3 regions of the Synechococcus sp. RS9909 genome follow, and region 3 is predicted to be linked to each of the others. Evidence: predicted binding sites of a transcription regulator. Region 3 holds the regulator's gene; each other region holds the start of a gene.

Region 1 (5,573 bases), 1.1 Mb from region 3:
GGGCCGGCACACCAGCAGATGCAAAGGGCCGGAACTGACCTGAATCCGCTCCGGATCCAGAAGGGCTTCCAGTTGCTGGCGACGCTGCAAAGCACCCTGGAGCAGCGATCGGATCCCGGTCTCGCCCAACTGGCGCAGGCCCAGCCAGAGCTTGAGAATCTCCGCAGGTCTTGAGCCCTGCAAACCCTGCTCGCCGCCATGGGCGTCGCCCCAGGCCGGCTCCATGTAGGGCAGACCGGTGGCAAAGGCCTCCGCCAGCAGGCGTCGGTCGGCCACCAGGAGCAGGGAGGAGGTTTTGGTGATTCCGAGCAATTTCTGGGGATTGACCGTGATCGAATCGGCAAGGCCCAGCCCCTCAAGGGGGGCCGAGGTGTCGGGGGAGAGCGCATAAACGGCTCCAATCGCACCGTCCACATGCAGCCAGATCCCGCGACGACGACAGAGCTCCGCCAGCTGGGGCAGGGGATCGATCGCGCCGCGCACGGTGGTGCCGGCGGTGGCCACCACGGCCAGACAGGGTCGTCCTTCCGCCTGAAGCTGCTCCAGTGCGGTCTCGAGCGCCTCCAGCCGCATGGCGCCGTCGGCATCGACGGCGATGCGACGCAGGCCATCAGGCTGCAACCCCATCACGCGCACCGCCTTGGCGAGCGACGTGTGGGCCTCGTCGCTGGCGAGCACCACCGCCCCAGGCTCGGCGCCCAGACCAGCCCGCTGCCGGGCCACCACCAGGGCCATCAGATTGCTGAGGCTGCCGCCACTGGCCGGCACGCCACCGGCGCCTGAGGGCAGGCCAAGGCGCTGTGCCAGCCACTGGCAGAGCTGTCGCTCCAGATGACTGAGGCTGGGCGCCAACTCTTCGGCGAGGAGATTGTTGTTGAGGCCGGCGCAGATCAGGTCGGCGGCGATACTTGCTGTCAACGGCGGCGGATCCAGATGGGCCAGAGCGCCGGGATGGGACGGGCGGTAGGCCCCATCCATCACCAGTTGCAGGTCCTCCAGCAGCGCGGTGGCCGAGCGCGGGGTCGGCTCCGGAGCGATCGCCGGCAACACCGAGAGGGCCGGCAAGGGCCCCCGGCCCTCGGCATCGGCGAGCCAGCGACAGAGCCTTTGGCTCGCCTGATCGAGAAACTCCTGCAGCGCCGGATCAAGCCCCTCCGGCGCAGCAAAGAAAGGCAGGGTCAGCATCGGTTCGCGCGCGGGGTTGCCGACCAAGACCATCGCCAGAACAAACGCCATTCTCCCCTGCGGTGGCACAGTGCCAACGGCAGGTCTCCGTTTCGAGCGCCGTGGCTACCCACCATGTTCTGGGCGATGCGGAACAGCGCCTCTGGATGGGGCGGCTGCTGCGGCGCGCCGACCAGCTCGGCCGCGAGGGCGAAGTGCCGGTGTGCGCCGTGATCCTGGATGGACTGGGGCGCTGCATCGGTTACGGCGGCAACCGACGCGAACGGCAACGGGATCCCCTCGGCCATGCCGAACTTGTGGCCCTTGGGCAAGCCAGCCAGCTGCGTCAGGACTGGCGTTTCAACGACTGCACCCTGCTGGTGACCCTGGAACCCTGCCCGATGTGCGCCGGCGCCCTGGTACAGGCCCGGATGGGCCAGGTGATCTTCGCCGCCTGGGACAGCAAGCGTGGGGCGCTTGGAAGCACGATCGATCTGAGCCAACACCGCAGTGCCCACCACCACATGCGCGTGGTGGGTGGGGTGATGGAGCCGGAGGCGAGAACCAGGCTGGAAGCCTGGTTCAGACAACGGCGGCAGCGACCGACTTGAACCGGGGCAGTTCGGTCTCAAACAGGTTGAGCAGTCGATCCACGTTCTCAGGATTGGAGTTGTAACCCATCAGGCCGATCCGCCAGATCTTGCCGGCCAGGGTGCCGAGCCCACCACCCACTTCGATGCCGTGGGTGTTGAGCAGGTGCTGGCTGAAGGCCTTGCCATCCACCCCTTCCGGGATGCGCACGGTGGTGAGGGTGGGGAGACGCAAGGCCTCGGGGGCATGGAGCACCAGGCCGAGTCGCTCGAGGCCAGCCCAAAGCGCTTCGGCATTGCGACGATGACGGGCCCAGGCCTGCTCCAGCCCCTCTTCCGCCAGCAGACGCAGGGCTTCCCGCATGCCGAAGTTCATGTTCACCGGTGCCGTGTGGTGGTACACCCGATCACTCCCCCAGTATTGATTCAACAGGGAGACATCGAGATACCAGTTGGGCACTTTGCTGGAGCGGGAAGCGAGTTTCGCTTCAGCGCGGGGGCCCATCGTGAAGGGTCCGAGGCCTGGAGGGCAGCTCAGCCCTTTCTGACTGCAGCTGTAGGCAAGGTCGACTTTCCAGGCATCGAGGAAAAGGGGAACGCCACCAAGGGACGTGACGGTGTCGAGCAGCAGCAGGCAATCATGCTTGCGGCAAAGATCGCCCACACCCTCCATCGGCTGGCAGATGCCCGTGGAGGTTTCGGCATGCACCATCGCCAGAATCGCGGGCCGATGCTCGATCAGGGCTGCCTCGAGCTCCTCCAGGCTGAAGGCCTCTCCCCAGGGACGCTCGATCACCCGCACATCGGCGCGGTAACGACCGGCCATGTCAGCGAGGCGATGACCGAAATAGCCCTTCACAGCCACAAGCACGGTGTCACCGGGCTCGACCGTGTTGGCCAGGGTGGCTTCCATGGCAGCACTGCCGGTGCCGCTCATGGGAAGGGTGAGGCGATTGTCGGTTTGCCAGGCGTAACGGAGCAGCTCCTGCACCTCGCTCATCAACTCCACATAGAGAGGATCGAGGTGACCGATCGGGGTGCGCGACAGGGCCTGGAGCACCGTCGGATGGGCATTGGAAGGGCCAGGACCCAACAGAAGCCGATCCGGTGTGGCGATCGGGGCAAGAGCCTGGCGGTGGCTCGAATCAACCGGACGCTGAGAGAGCGATGTCGCCAAGGCCTGCACAAGAAATTAATGGCGTGAAGCCTACGCAGTCGCTCCGCCAAGACGGGGAGAGATGTGCGTTTGCAACGGTGAAAACAGCAAACCGTCAGCGCTGCCGCACGTCGGTGGCCGCCAGGCCGGAGGCCATGTGATCAAAGGGCTGACGAATCACGGCACAACGATCGATCTCCAGACCCTCCGCCACCAGCCGTTCACAGAGCACCTCAGCCAGCAGGGTGATGCTGCGCACGGTCGGACCCGTCGGCACTCCCAGGCTCTTGTAAGTGTCATCGAGTCCGTTCAACACCCGTTCGTTGAGGATGGTGCTGTCACCGGCCACCAGGGCGTAGCTGGCATAGCGAAGGAAGTAATCCATATCGCGCAGACAGGCGGCCAGGCGTCGGGTGGTGTAGGCATTACCGCCGGGAAGCAGCAGTTCCGGGTCGCCGGCAAACAGCCGCTGGCTCGCTTCGCGCACCACCTCCGCGGCTTCGCGGTTGATCAGTTCCACGGCCTTGAGCCGAATGGAAGCTTCCGAGAGATAGTCATCAATCCTGTCCATGGCGGAGCGATCGAGATAACGACCGAGCTGGTCGTAGCGGCCGATCAACCCGGTGATGGCATCACGCATGGCGCAGGCTTAGACGATGACAAGCTGGAAAGTAACACCAGCGAACCGTGGAGAACGCTTTGGGTGGCTGCGATATGGCCCAATTGACAGAAACGGTTACCAAGCAGAAAATCGGCGCAGCCGCCACGCTGCAGGTGTCGACTGCGGCTGACGAGCGCGGGTCAGGACCGAGGACCCCAAAAATGTACGCATTGATACAAAAAGAGGGTCGATCCCTCCCTACGGTCCGCCACGACTGAGGCTTCGTGCCACCCACATCATTCATGGCCAAGACCGCACAGGACGTTCTCCGGCAGATCAAGGACGACGGCATTGAGCTGATCGACCTGAAGTTCACCGATCTGCATGGCAAGTGGCAGCACCTGACGGTCTGCGCCGACATGGTGGATGACCAGGCGTTCAGTGAAGGACTGGCGTTCGACGGGTCATCGATCCGGGGCTGGAAAGCGATCAACGCCTCCGACATGGCGATGGTTCCCGATCCCAACACCGCCTGGATCGATCCTTTTTATCGGCACAAGACCCTGAGCCTGATCTGTTCGATTCAGGATCCGCGCACCGGCGAGCCCTACGACCGCTGCCCCCGGGCCCTGGCGCAGAAAGCGCTGGCCTACCTCGCCGGCACAGGGCTGGCCGACACTGCATTCTTCGGTCCGGAGCCGGAATTCTTCCTGTTCGACGACGTCCGCTACAGCTCCAGTGAAGGAGGATGTTTCTACAGCGTTGACACGATTGAAGCCCCCTGGAATTCCGGCCGACTGGAAGAAGGCGGCAATCTGGCCTACAAGATTCAGTTGAAGGAGGGTTATTTCCCTGTCGCCCCCAACGACACCGCCCAGGACATCCGCTCCGAGATGCTCCTGATGATGGGACAACTGGGGATTCCCATCGAAAAGCACCACCATGAGGTGGCCGGCGCCGGCCAGCACGAACTGGGCATGAAGTTCGCCGAGCTGATCCAGGCCGCCGACAACGTGATGACGTACAAATACGTGGTGCGGAACGTTGCCAAGAAATATGGCAAAACCGCCACCTTCATGCCGAAGCCGGTGTTCAACGACAACGGCAGTGGCATGCACGTGCACCAGAGCCTCTGGAAAGGCGGCCAACCCCTCTTTTTCGGCGAAGGCACCTACGCCAACCTCTCCCAGACCGCCCGTTGGTACATCGGCGGCATTCTCAGGCACGCCCCCTCCTTCCTCGCCTTCACCAACCCCACCACCAACAGCTACAAGCGCCTGGTGCCCGGCTTTGAAGCACCCGTGAACCTGGTGTATTCCGAGGGGAACCGCTCCGCCGCCGTGCGGATTCCGCTCACCGGCCCGAACCCGAAAGCGAAGCGTCTCGAGTTCCGTTCTGGCGATGCTCTGGCCAACCCCTACCTGGCCTTCACGGCGATGATGATGGCCGGTATCGACGGGATCAAGAACCAGATCGATCCCGGCGACGGCACTGATGTGGATCTGTTCGAGCTGCCCGCCGACGAGTTGGCGCAAATCGCCACCGTGCCCGCATCCCTGAACGGGGCTCTGGAGGCCCTCAACGCCGACAAGCACTATCTGATGGAAGGGGGTGTCTTCAGCGAAGACTTCATCAACAACTGGATCGACATCAAATACGAGGAGGTGCAGCAGCTGCGACAGCGGCCCCACCCCCACGAATTCGTGATGTATTACGACGCCTGATTCGATCAGCGAAAGGCGTGCCTCAGCTGGGCCAGGGCGCTGTCATGCAAGTGGCGGCGGTGCTGGTCCCGCTGGGCCCAGGCCCGTTGCTGGGCCATGGCATTGCGGCCATCCAATCGGTCGGGATGGGTTTCCATTTGCGCTAAAAGCGCCTCGTGGTGGCGCTGGTCCTGAGCATGGTGATCAGACCAGGCGACGAATTCAGCGGCTGCCCGCTGGCGACGCTCCAACAGGTTGCGGCGATCACGATCGGTCATGGCTGAAGCCTCCGATTCCTGCCATCAGTCTGTAGCAACCACTACCGTTTTTCCGGGCTGCGACATGAAACGTGCCATGGT
Region 2 (5,573 bases), 500 kb from region 3:
GGTTGCCGACACCACCGAGCACCACCACCATGAAGCAGGCCACGATGTAAGACGAGCCCACGTTCGGTCCGACCGAACCCAGCATCGACACCGCCACACCGGCAATGCCTGCCAGACCGGAACCGATGCCGAAGGTGAGCACATCGACGGTGTCGGTGGAAATTCCCAGGCAATCACTCATGGAGCGGTTCTGCGTGACGGCCCGCATGCGCAGACCCCAGACGCTGCGATTGAGAAACCAGGCGATCGCCACCAGGGCCAGAACGGTGATCACGATGATCACCAGACGGGGCACCGGAAAGGTGACATCCATCCACTCGATCCCGCCACGCATCCAGGCCGGTGCCGTGACATCCACGTTGCGCGCATCCGGGCGACCGAGTTTGCGGATGGCTGCGGCCAATCCACCGGCCGACACCACACCAACCAGGGCGCCAAGGGCCCAACTGCCCAGACGAAGCCAACGCGAGGACATTTGCAGCTGCAGCCGCTCCGGCAGCAGTGCCGGCAGCAGAAAACCGATCAGCAGGGCCAGCACCAGTCCGGCGCCGTAGGCGAGGGGCACACTGCGAACAAACTGCTGCAGAATCAGGCTCACCCCCCAAGTGGCGAGCAAGGTCTCCAAAGGGTTGCCGTAAAGACGGCGGATGATTGTGCGCTCCAGCAAAATGCCCACAACGCCGCTCACCACAAAGGCGATCGGCAGAGCAACAATCAAATACATGTCGTAGACGGGTAGCAGCGCTGGCTGCTTGAAAATCAGCTGCACCACATAGGTGGTGTAAGCGCCGAGCATGATCAGCTCACCATGGGCGAGATTGATCACACCCATCAGACCGAACACAATGGCCAGGCCCAGGGCTGCAATCAACAGCACAGAACCAATCGCCAGACCATTGAAGAGGCTTTCAAGAAGAAGCTCCACTGGCAAATGTCAGAGAGTGAAAAAGAAGCGGGAGTGCTGAGCCACTCCCGCAGGGGTCAAGCCAGCGATCAGAGCTTGTATTTCTCGCCCTTGCTGGGGTCGCTCCAGTCGCAGGCGAAGCCTTTGGAGGAAGGATCGAACTGGTTCCAGGCCTGGGGGTCGATCGGGTTATCCGACTGGGCCACAATCTCAAACTGACCTGCCGGAGTGATCTTGCCGATCCGGGCAATCTGCGAGATGTGGTGATTGGGACGCACTTCGATCGGCCCTTGAGGAGCATCAAACTTGACGCCGATCAGAGCTTCCCGTACCTTGTCGTCATCGAAGCTGCCCGCTTTTTCTACCGCCTTCTTCCAGAGATAGACCATGTTGTAGGCCGACTCCTGGGGATCAGCCACCACGGCATCGGGATCATCCGTGAACTTCTTGTAGTTGGCGGCGAAGGTCTTGGATGCCGGCGTATCGATCGACATCATGTAGTTCCAGGCGCCATAGTGGCCCTTGAGGAACTCGGGTCCAATCGTTTTGATTTCCTCCTCGGCAATGGAGTAGCTCATCACGTAATAGCCATTCTCAGGCGTGATGCCAGCATCCTGAATCTGCTTGAAGAAGGCCACGTTCTGGTCGCCATTCAAGGTGTTAATGATCACACCACCATCGGGGAGCGCCTCTTTGATTTTGGCGATGATCGGCGCCACCTCGGTATTGCCGAGAGGCAGATAATCTTCACCCACCACCTTGCCGCCAAGCACGGCCAGCTGCGCTTTGGTGATCGTGTTCGAGGTGCGGGGGAACACGTAATCCGAGCCCACAAGGAAGAAGGGCTTGCCGGCAGCCGGCGACTTCAGATACATGAACTCGGTGGCTGGCTCCGATTGCTGATTCGGAGTCGCACCGGTGTAGAAGATGTTCTTGGAACACTCCTGACCCTCGTATTGAATCGGGTAATAGAGGAAGGCATCCTTTGACTCATACACCGGCAGCATCGCCTTGCGGCTGGCGGAGGTCCAGCCGCCGAAGACAACCGCAACCTTATCGGAATCAATCAGCTTCTTGGATTTTTCGGCAAAGGTGGGCCAATCCGAAGCCCCATCTTCGACAATGTAGTCGATTTTGAATTTCTTGCCATCAACTTCAATGCCACCTGCGGCGTTGATTTCCTCAATCGCCATCTTCTCAGTGTCCACCAAGGTGGTTTCTGAGATGGCCATGGTGCCACTCAGAGAGTGAAGAATGCCCACCTTGACGGAATCGTCAAACTGGCCACTATCCGCCGTTTTTTCACCACCACCACAGGCCGTGACCGACACACCGAGGGAAACAGCTGCGAGCCCGATCAGGAACCGCTTTGACAATGGTTGAGTCATTGTGCTTCTGGAAATTCGTGAGTCGCGCGCTTGTCAAAGCGGCAAAGTCACCCTCCCAGCGCCTGTGCCCAGCACAGGTATCAATGGCAACGCTTTGAGAAGCGCCCGGCGATCATCTCCTCAATTCGGTAGCTGTTGCCACACAAACGCCTCCACCTGATCCAGGCCTTCGCCGCTGTTGAGGTTGGTGAAGCACCAAGGACGCTCACCTCGCATCCGCAAAGTGTCCCGTTCCATCACCTGCAAATCCGCCCCGACCAGCGGCGCCAGATCGATCTTGTTGATCACCAGCAGATCGGAACGGGTGATTCCCGGCCCCCCCTTGCGGGGAATCTTGTCGCCGGCCGCCACATCGATCACATAGAGGCAGAAATCCACCAGCTCCGGGCTGAAACTGGCCGCCAGATTGTCGCCACCGCTTTCCACCATCACGAGATCCAGATCGGGGAACGCCGCCTCCAGCTCCGCCACAGCCGCCCGGTTGATCGAACAGTCCTCCCGGATCGCGGTGTGGGGGCAACCACCGGTTTCCACCCCCCGGATCCGCTCCGGCTCCAGGGCACCGACCCGGGTGAGGAACTGGGCGTCCTCCTGGGTGTAAATGTCGTTGGTGACCACCGCCAGCTGGAGGCGATCACGCAGGCGGCGGCAGAGCGCTTCCACCAGGGCCGTTTTTCCTGAGCCCACCGGCCCGGCAACACCCAACCTCAATTTGCTGCCGGCCATCAGCTTCGGAACAGTCGTGAATACAGCTCAGCATGCAAGAGCTGGGCCATGGAGGCACCCACCCCGGAGCTCCAGAGCTGACGCGGGTCCTGATCCTGCAATGACGCGGCCTGGGCGGCGATCAGGGGCAGCAGCCGGCGCTGCAGCAGCTGGGCCCGGCTGGGGCCCAGGGGCACCAACCGAACGGCGGCGCTGAGCTGATTGGCCACCCAGCTGTAGAGATAGCCCTCGGCCAACTCCAGCGGGCTCAACTCCCAGACCAGCCCCGCCCAGGCGAAGGCTGCCGGATAGGCAAGCGCGGGCTCCACCGTGTCGCCATAAGGCGAGGGCAACGGATGTCCGAGGTCGGCCAGCAACTGCTGCAGGGAGCGACCCATCTGCCGCTGCTGGGCCCGCATCGCCGGCGCCTCCCGCTGGGCCAGCAACCAGCGATCGAGGTCGAGCAGGCGCTGGCGGGCTTCACCATCCCCATCGCCACGGGGCGCCCAATCGCGCCATTGCTGCAAGGCCAGGCGCAACGGCGCCAGGGCAGCGGTGTCGATCCGCACGGCACCATGCTCGAGTTCGGCCCGCAACCAGGCTTCCAACGCCTGCTGATCCGGCAAGGCCCCCTGTTGCTGTTGCTGTTCCAGCCCCTCGGAATAACTGAAGGCGCCCACCGGCAACGCCGGACTGACCAACTGCAGCAGGGCGAGCGATCGGCTCATGACCGGGGGTGAGCATGGGAATGGCCATGGGCCGCCGCATAGGCGCCCCCCTCAGGATGAAAGGGCAGGCAACCGGTTTCCACCTGCAGACCGCGACGCCGCAACATCTCCGCCAGCACCGAATCCTCCAACAAACGCAGCTCCCCGTCCTGCAGTTCCAGGGCGACGTGGCGGTTGCCCAGGTGATAAGCCGCCTGAAGCAGGGCCAACGGCGAGGGCGCCCGCACCACCAGCAGGGGTTCCGGTGCCGCCACCACCTTCACCTCCAGGCTGCGGCAGGCATCGCTGAGCACCTCCCCCGGCTGCAGCGGCTCGGTGCGGGGCAGCTGAAGCAACACCGCACGGCCACAGGCGGTGCGACGCCGTCCGCGCAGGCGAGTGCGCTCCTCGGCACTGAGGGGCAGCAACAAAGCGGAGCCTGCAGCGCCGCCCTCAACGGGCTGACGAGAACAGAGCACCACCAACTCCCCTGCCCCATCCATCGCTGTGCCTTTGCTGTGCGTTGGGATCCAGCCTGCCCAGGGAAGCGGAGCGGCTTTGGTGTGAACCGCTACAGAGTGATCAGTGCGAAGCGGCGCAGGGTGAGGCGATGCAAGCCTTGAAGCAGCCTCTCTCCCAACAAGCTCTCTCCCAACAGCCGACCGAACCGTGGCATGGCCGTTGCGATCTCCATCTGCTGCAGCGCCGGGGCGTCACCATCCATCAGGGCGGCTGCAGCGCACCACTCAAACTGATGCGCGCCGAACGGGGCGCCGATGGTCGCTGCCAACTGCCTCTGCTGCACACCGCCGGAGGCCTGGTGGGTGGCGATGCCCTGACCATCCACCTGGAGGCCGACAGGGGCAGCCGCGGCCTGATCACGAGCGTGGCCGCCCAGAAGGTGTATGGAAGCGTCGGGCGCAGTCGGCTGCATCCCGCCGGCGCCTGGGCCCGGCAGAGCTGCCGCTTCAAGCTGGCGCCCGGCAGCGATCTGGAATGGCTGCCCCAGGAGCTGGTGCTGTTTGACGGCGGGCTCTATGAACAAACCATGCAGGTGGAGCTCGCCCCAGGCGCCTCCTATCTGGGCGGAGAACTGGTGCGCCTGGGCCGCACCGCCGCCGGAGAAACGCTGGGGGCGGGGTGCTGGCGCTCGAACCTGGAGATTCGTCGATCGGATGACAGCGATAGCCGCTGGGAACTGGTGGACCGGCTGGAACTGGGCGGCGATGCCCTCAAGACAGCCCATGGCATGCACCAGCAACCGGTGTTCGGATCACTGGTCTGGGCTGCACCGGAACCATCAGACGCGGACATGCTCGGCGCCTTGCTGACGCAGGGCCGAGAGGCCCGCAACGGCCTGACGGGAACGATGGCCTGCGATGCGCTCGATCAGGGCCTGATCGCCCGATACATCGGCCCATCCAGCCGGGATGCCCGGCTCTGGTTCAGTCGGGTGTGGTGGCTGATCCGCCGGGCGCGGAGGCTGTCGGCGCCGCAATGGCCCCGGGTGTGGCCACTGCAGGAAGACCCGCTGCTGGGCTGGAACCGCTGAGCGACTGCCGAACGGAGCGCTGAAGTGTTCACCACGAACCAGAACGGTGCCGGCCCGCTGCAAAGGTTGAGGCTGGGTGTGCAGGCGTCACACCCATCACCGTGCCTGCCATGCATCTCTCCCCCCAGGAGAAAGACAAACTCCTGATCGTGACCGCAGCGCTGCTGGCGGAACGCCGGCTCCAACGCGGCCTCAAGCTCAACCATCCCGAGGCCGTGGCCTGGCTCAGCTTCCTGGTGCTGGAAGGGGCCCGCGACGGCAAAAGCGTGGCCGAACTGATGCGGGAAGGCAGCACCTGGCTGGGCCGCGATCAGGTG
Region 3 (5,573 bases):
GTGGCCGCTGATCGCGACAACTGGCCGGATGAAACCCGGGCCGGTGAAATCTGCGTGAAACGGCTCCTGGCGGGTGAGCGTGGCCATTACGGTCCGCTGGAGCATGCCCAGATCGTGCTCAACGTGGGCTGGTTTCCCCATTCGGTGATGCAGCAGGCCCGCACCCATCGGGTGGGCGTGAGCTTTGATGTGCAATCGATGCGCTACACCGGCGAGAGAATCTGCCGGGCCGCGAACGGCGACATCGATCTCGAGGAGGTGTTCTACCTGCGCCCAGAGGGCCAGTACAGCGACCGCCAGGGCAAGAAGTATGCCTACACCGCCGCAGAGCGCAGCAAGGATCTCGCCCTCTGCCGCGCGGCGGCGGCGCGCTATCGCGACCTGCTCGCCGCCGGCTTCGCTGAAGAACATGCCCGCGGCATCCTGCCCTTCGATTACCGCCAGCACTTCGTGGTGAGCTTCAGCTTGCGGGCCTTTCTGCACTTCATGGATCTACGCGCCAAACTCGATGCTCAGCAAGAGATTCGCGAACTCTGCGATCTGCTCTGGCCCCACCTGCAGCAGTGGGCACCGGAATTCGCCACTTGGTACGAAAAGAGCCGCTTGCATAAGGCAAAGCTGGCGCCTTAGATCACACCTTTGCCAGCGTCACCCGTTCCGGTTGATGCTGGTATTTGCCTTGGCGGTCGCTGTAGGTGGTGTCGCAGGGATCCCCCTCGAAGAAGAGCAGCTGACAGATACCTTCATTGGCATAAATACGGCAGTCAGCACCGGAGCTGTTGCTGAATTCCAGAGTGAGGTGTCCTTCCCAGCTCGCTTCCGCTGGCGTGGTATTGACGATGATGCCCAGGCGGGCATAGGTGCTTTTGCCGAGGCAAATCACCGTGATGTTCGCGGGCACCTTCATCTTTTCCAGGGCCACACCCAAGCCATAGGAGTGGGCCGGAAGGATGAAGTAATCGCCATCGGCATCGTGATGGAGCTCCGTGGGCTCCAGGTTGGCGGGATTGAACCGCTTCGGGTTCATCACCGTGCCCGGCACGTGCTTGAAGATCAGGAATTCCTGCGGCGACAGGCGCAGGTCGTAGCCATACGACGAGCATCCGAAGCTGAGCACCGGGCGCTGCTGCTGATCCGGCTCCAGATGACGGACCAGCCCCGCCTGGAAAGGCTCCAGCATGCCGGCCTGCGCCTGTTCGGTGATCCAGCGATCGTTCTTGAGCATCAGAAGCCTCGGCGCAGTTCCGTGACCTGATCAGCCAGCCCCATCAGAAACTCGGGGATTGCCGGGCCGGTGACAATCACATCCACCGAACCCGGACGGCGCTGCAGCGCAGCCTGCACATCCTCCTCGTTCAGGTAGCCGAGCGCAATCGCCAGACCCAGCTCATCAAGCACGAGCTGATCCAACTCGCCCGCCAGCAGGCTGTCGCGACACACCTGCCAGAGCGCTTCCACCGCATCGTTCACCGCAGGCGGCTGCCCCTCAGCCGGCTCACCCAGACAACCAGGCACGGCTGGACGCAACCAATCCAGCCGTCCGCAGAGGCTGAGGCGACGCTCTGGCCCCTGGTCGACGCCCCCTTTGAGGAACTGCACCACCATCACCCGGCTGCCAAGACCGGCGGCGCGCAGCGCCTGGCTGAACACTGTGGAAAAACTGCCACGATAGGGAGCCGTATGCACCTGCAACTGACCCTCCGGTGCCACCAGATGCAGGGGTGGCCGCGGCGGCACAGGGGGCAACGGCCGCAGACCAGCACGCTCAAGGGCCCGGCGCTCGGCGCTGCGCGGGTCCAGGGGGCGATGGCTCGAACTGAGGCTGGCGGTCATGGCGTTCACACGGCCGCACCCGGCCTGCAGGGTTCGAATCTAGCGCCGGAAGCGCGGCACACAAGCCGACTGACACCATCCATGGTGTGCGCCCCTGGTCATGGTGTGCGCCTGGGACAACGGTCGAGCTGTCAGGCTCAGCTGCATGCCGCCGCGCCTCGATGTCCAACCAGGTCTCCACACGAGTCGATGGCCGCTCGCCCAGCGAACTGAGGCCTGTCGCGATCGAGTGGGATCCGATGGGCTTTGCCCTCAGCTCCGTGCTGGTGCGCAGCGGGCGCACGGCCGTGCTCTGCAGCATTGGCCACGAGGCCGGCGTGCCCCGCTGGCGCATGGGCAGCGGCAAGGGCTGGCTCAGTGCCGAGTACCGCCTGCTGCCCGGGTCAACGCCCGAGCGGCAGAAGCGGGAACTGCTGAAACTCTCCGGCCGCACCCAGGAGATCCAACGCCTGATCGGCCGCAGCCTCAGGGCTTGCCTCGACATGGAGGCCCTGGGGGAGAACACCCTGCTGGTCGACTGCGATGTGATCCAGGCCGATGCCGGCACCCGCACCGCCGCAATCACCGGCGCCTGGGTGGCGCTGCAACGGGCCTGCGAGCGCCTGGTGAAGCGAGGCGACCTCAGCCACAACCCCGTGCGCGACCAGGTGGCCGCCGTCTCGGTGGGGCTGATCGGCGGAGAGGCGCTGCTCGACCTCAACTACAGCGAAGACAGCCAGGCCGATGTGGATCTGAATGTGGTGATGGATGGCAGCGGCCGCCTGCTGGAACTGCAGGGCACCGCTGAAGGTGCCCCCTTCAGCCGCAGCGAACTGACGCGGCTGCTCGACCTGGCCGAACCAGGCCTGACGGCCCTGATGGCGGCGCAGCAGCGGGCCCTGGCACCGGAGTCGCGCCCCTGAGCAACGCCGGATTTCGTGTGGATTGCTACAAGGTGGAGCCAGGGCCATCCGTAGCGTCCAGCCACCTGCAGTGCCGCCATGGTCGGAGCCACCCGCGGCTTCAGCCGTTACTCACCCCAGCCCGCTCCAGCTTCCAGCGGCGGCGGCACCACCCTGGCCAACACGGCCACGGCCCATACCCCCACCCTCCTGGAAGTGATCCGCGATCTGGAGGGTGCCAGCACCGAGCTGGTGGAACGGGGTAAAACCATCTTTTTCCCCGGTGATCCCGCCGAGCGGGTGTACCTGATCCGGCGTGGCGCCGTCAGGCTGTCCCGGGTCTACGAATCGGGGGAGGAGATCACCGTGGCGCTGCTGCGGGAAAACAGCCTCTTCGGGGTGCTGTCGCTGCTCACCGGCCATCGCTCCGATCGCTTCTATCACGCTGTGGCCTTCACCCGGGTCGAGATGGTCACGGCGCCTGCCGCTTCCGTGCGCCAGGCGATCGAAGCCGATACCGGCGTAGGCCTGTTGCTGCTGCAAGGGCTCTCAAGCCGCATCCTGCAAACCGAAACGATGATCGAAACGCTCACCCACCGCGACATGTCGTCGCGACTGGTGAGTTTTCTGCTCGTGCTCTGCCGCGATTTCGGCATCCCCGGCACCCAGGGCATCACCATCGACCTGCGGCTCTCGCATCAATCAATCGCTGAAGCGATCGGATCCACCCGCGTCACCATCACCCGACTGCTCGGGGATCTGCGCAATGCGGGGCTGGTGGAAATCGACCGAAAGAAGATCACCGTGCTCGATCCGATCGCCCTCGCCAAACGTTTCAGCTGAGCCATCCGCGGGGGACAATGGGCTCCGGTCGGCCCGTCGTCCCCCTTCACCGCCCTTGGATTCGTGACCGGCTGGCTGTTGATCCTGATCCTGCTCGTGCTCGGTGGCGTGCTCGCCACCCTGGGCGATCGGCTCGGCTCCAAGGTGGGCAAGGCCCGGTTGAGCCTGATGGGATTGCGGCCGCGCCGCACCGCCGTGGTGATCACCGTGCTCACGGGCAGCCTGATTTCAGCGCTGTCGCTCGGCCTGCTGCTGCTGGTGAGTCGGCAGCTGCGGGTGGGGCTGTTTGAACTGAACGCCCTGCAGACCAAGCTCAACGACAGCCGCAAGGCCCTGAAGGCGAGTCGGCAGGCCCAGAAGAAAGCGAGCCGTGAACTGCTTCAGGCCCAGGCCGAACGCTCGCGTGCCAGCAAGGATCTGGCCGATGCCAAAGCCAAGGCCGAAACCCTCCGCCAGGCGCTGGTGCCGCTGCAGCAACAACGCCAGCAGCTGGAGGCGGAACGGGCTCGACTCAGCCGCGACGTGAAAGCGCGCGATGCCGAGATCCGACGCACGGAAGCCGAGCTGGCCCAGGTGCGCGATCGCATTCGCAGCGGCGAGGCGGAACTGCGCCAACTGGAGAAAAACGTGTTGGCCCTGCGGCGAGGCAGCGTGGTGCTCAGCAGCGGCGAACCCCTGGCCACAGCGACCCTGCGGCTCGACAATCCAGGGCAAGCCAAGCAGGTGATCGACCAGATGCTGCGTGAGGCCAACCTGCAGGCCTACCAGCGGGTGTTGCCGGGTGAGAAGGCCGATCGGCAGATTCTGCTGGTGCCACGCAACGACATTGAACGGCTCGAACAGGTGATTCGCCAACCGGGCACCTGGGTGGTGAACATCCGCTCCGCCGCCAATGTGCTACTTGGCGAAACCGTGGTCTATGCCATTCCTGAAGTACGTCCGAACACCCAGGTGGTGAACACGGGCGATGTGCTGGCGCGCACCACGATCGAACGCAACGAGACTGGCAACGAAGCGGTGCGCAACCGCTTGAATCTGCTCCTGGCCTCCGCCCTTGCTGAAGCCCAACGGCGGGGGTCCCTCAGTCAGGGACTCCAGTTCGACGCCAACCGCCTCAACAGCCTCGGACAGCAGCTGCTGGAGCGAACTCCCTCCCGCATCGAGCTGGAGGTGGTGACCCTGCGCAGCAGTGACACCGCCGATCCCGTGGCTGTGGAGCTGCGGGCCGTCGGCGACATCCCCTCCAACACACCAGCTGGCGCCCCCACCCCCTGATGACACGCCTGCTCGCGATCGACCCGGGACGCAGCAAATGTGGCCTGGTGCTCTGCGAGCTCAATCGCCACCGTGTGATCGAGGGCCTGGTGCTGCCGGTGGAGGATGTTCTCCACCAGATCCAGCGCTGGAGCGACGAAGAACCGATCAGCACCGTGGTGCTGGGCAACGGCACCGGCAGTGCCGACTGGGAACAACGCCTGCGCCCCCTGCTGCCCGTGGAGCTGGTGGAGGAACGGGGCACCACCCTGCGAGCGCGCGCGCGCTACTGGACGCTGCGACCACCGCGGGGCTGGCGCCGGCTGCTCCCCGAAGGCCTGCGACTGCCACCGCTCGATCTCGATGCCTTCGCGGCACTGGTGATGCTCGAAGATCACTTCGGCGTCAGACTCGACTGGCCCGATCCGCTCAGAAACGGGCACGCACCGTGAAGGTGTAGTCGCCTCCCGGTTCCAGGTGGTAATCGGCCTTCACGAGAAAGCGGAGCAGGGCATCCTCAATCAAGGCCCGCCCCAGCGAAGGCTCCACATGCAGTTCACCGCGATCAAACAACCAGCAGAATTCCCAGGCAAAGCCCCCGGCCTGCACCTCGCCCTCCAGGCGCTGCTGCTGAAAGCTCTGACGCAGGACCCGGAGATGGGCCGTGGTGACCGGCAGGGCACTCATGGGCCGCTTTCCTCGTCTACCAGCTGCAGACCATTGAGATGGTTGCCGGCGCGCTCCAATCCCTGGCGCTGGATC

The links. The regulator NtcA, encoded in region 3, controls nitrogen genes in cyanobacteria. The targets are predictions, from matches to a motif close to GTANCNNNNGNTAC.
Region 1: a site for NtcA is predicted at 3,735-3,748, ahead of glnA (type I glutamate--ammonia ligase). Genes of this name have one in related genera too.
Region 2: a site for NtcA is predicted at 2,370-2,383, ahead of urtA (urea ABC transporter substrate-binding protein). Genes of this name have one in related genera too.

The regions. Positions count from the first base shown of each region.
Region 1 is NZ_CP047943.1:1,547,040-1,552,612, forward strand. It holds gene SynRS9909_RS07860 (aminotransferase class V-fold PLP-dependent enzyme) at 1-1,218, opposite strand, end outside; gene SynRS9909_RS07865 (nucleoside deaminase) at 1,332-1,775, shown strand; gene SynRS9909_RS07870 (alanine--glyoxylate aminotransferase family protein) at 1,747-2,931, opposite strand; gene SynRS9909_RS07875 (allophycocyanin subunit beta-18) at 3,026-3,550, opposite strand; gene glnA (type I glutamate--ammonia ligase) at 3,814-5,235, shown strand; gene SynRS9909_RS07885 (hypothetical protein) at 5,241-5,492, opposite strand.
Region 2 is NZ_CP047943.1:2,522,506-2,528,078, forward strand. It holds gene urtB (urea ABC transporter permease subunit UrtB) at 1-925, opposite strand, end outside; gene urtA (urea ABC transporter substrate-binding protein) at 994-2,292, opposite strand; gene ureG (urease accessory protein UreG) at 2,413-3,018, opposite strand; gene SynRS9909_RS13410 (urease accessory protein UreF) at 3,018-3,725, opposite strand; gene ureE (urease accessory protein UreE) at 3,722-4,207, opposite strand; gene SynRS9909_RS13420 (urease accessory protein UreD) at 4,315-5,256, shown strand; gene SynRS9909_RS13425 (urease subunit gamma) at 5,367-5,573, shown strand, end outside.
Region 3 is NZ_CP047943.1:420,503-426,075, reverse strand. It holds gene thyX (FAD-dependent thymidylate synthase) at 1-630, shown strand, start outside; gene dcd (dCTP deaminase) at 632-1,225, opposite strand; gene SynRS9909_RS01995 (cob(I)yrinic acid a,c-diamide adenosyltransferase) at 1,225-1,833, opposite strand; gene rph (ribonuclease PH) at 1,995-2,735, shown strand; gene ntcA (global nitrogen regulator NtcA) at 2,814-3,557, shown strand; gene SynRS9909_RS01980 (DUF3084 domain-containing protein) at 3,621-4,832, shown strand; gene SynRS9909_RS01975 (hypothetical protein) at 4,832-5,263, shown strand; gene SynRS9909_RS01970 (DUF3146 family protein) at 5,241-5,498, opposite strand; gene pth (aminoacyl-tRNA hydrolase) at 5,495-5,573, opposite strand, start outside.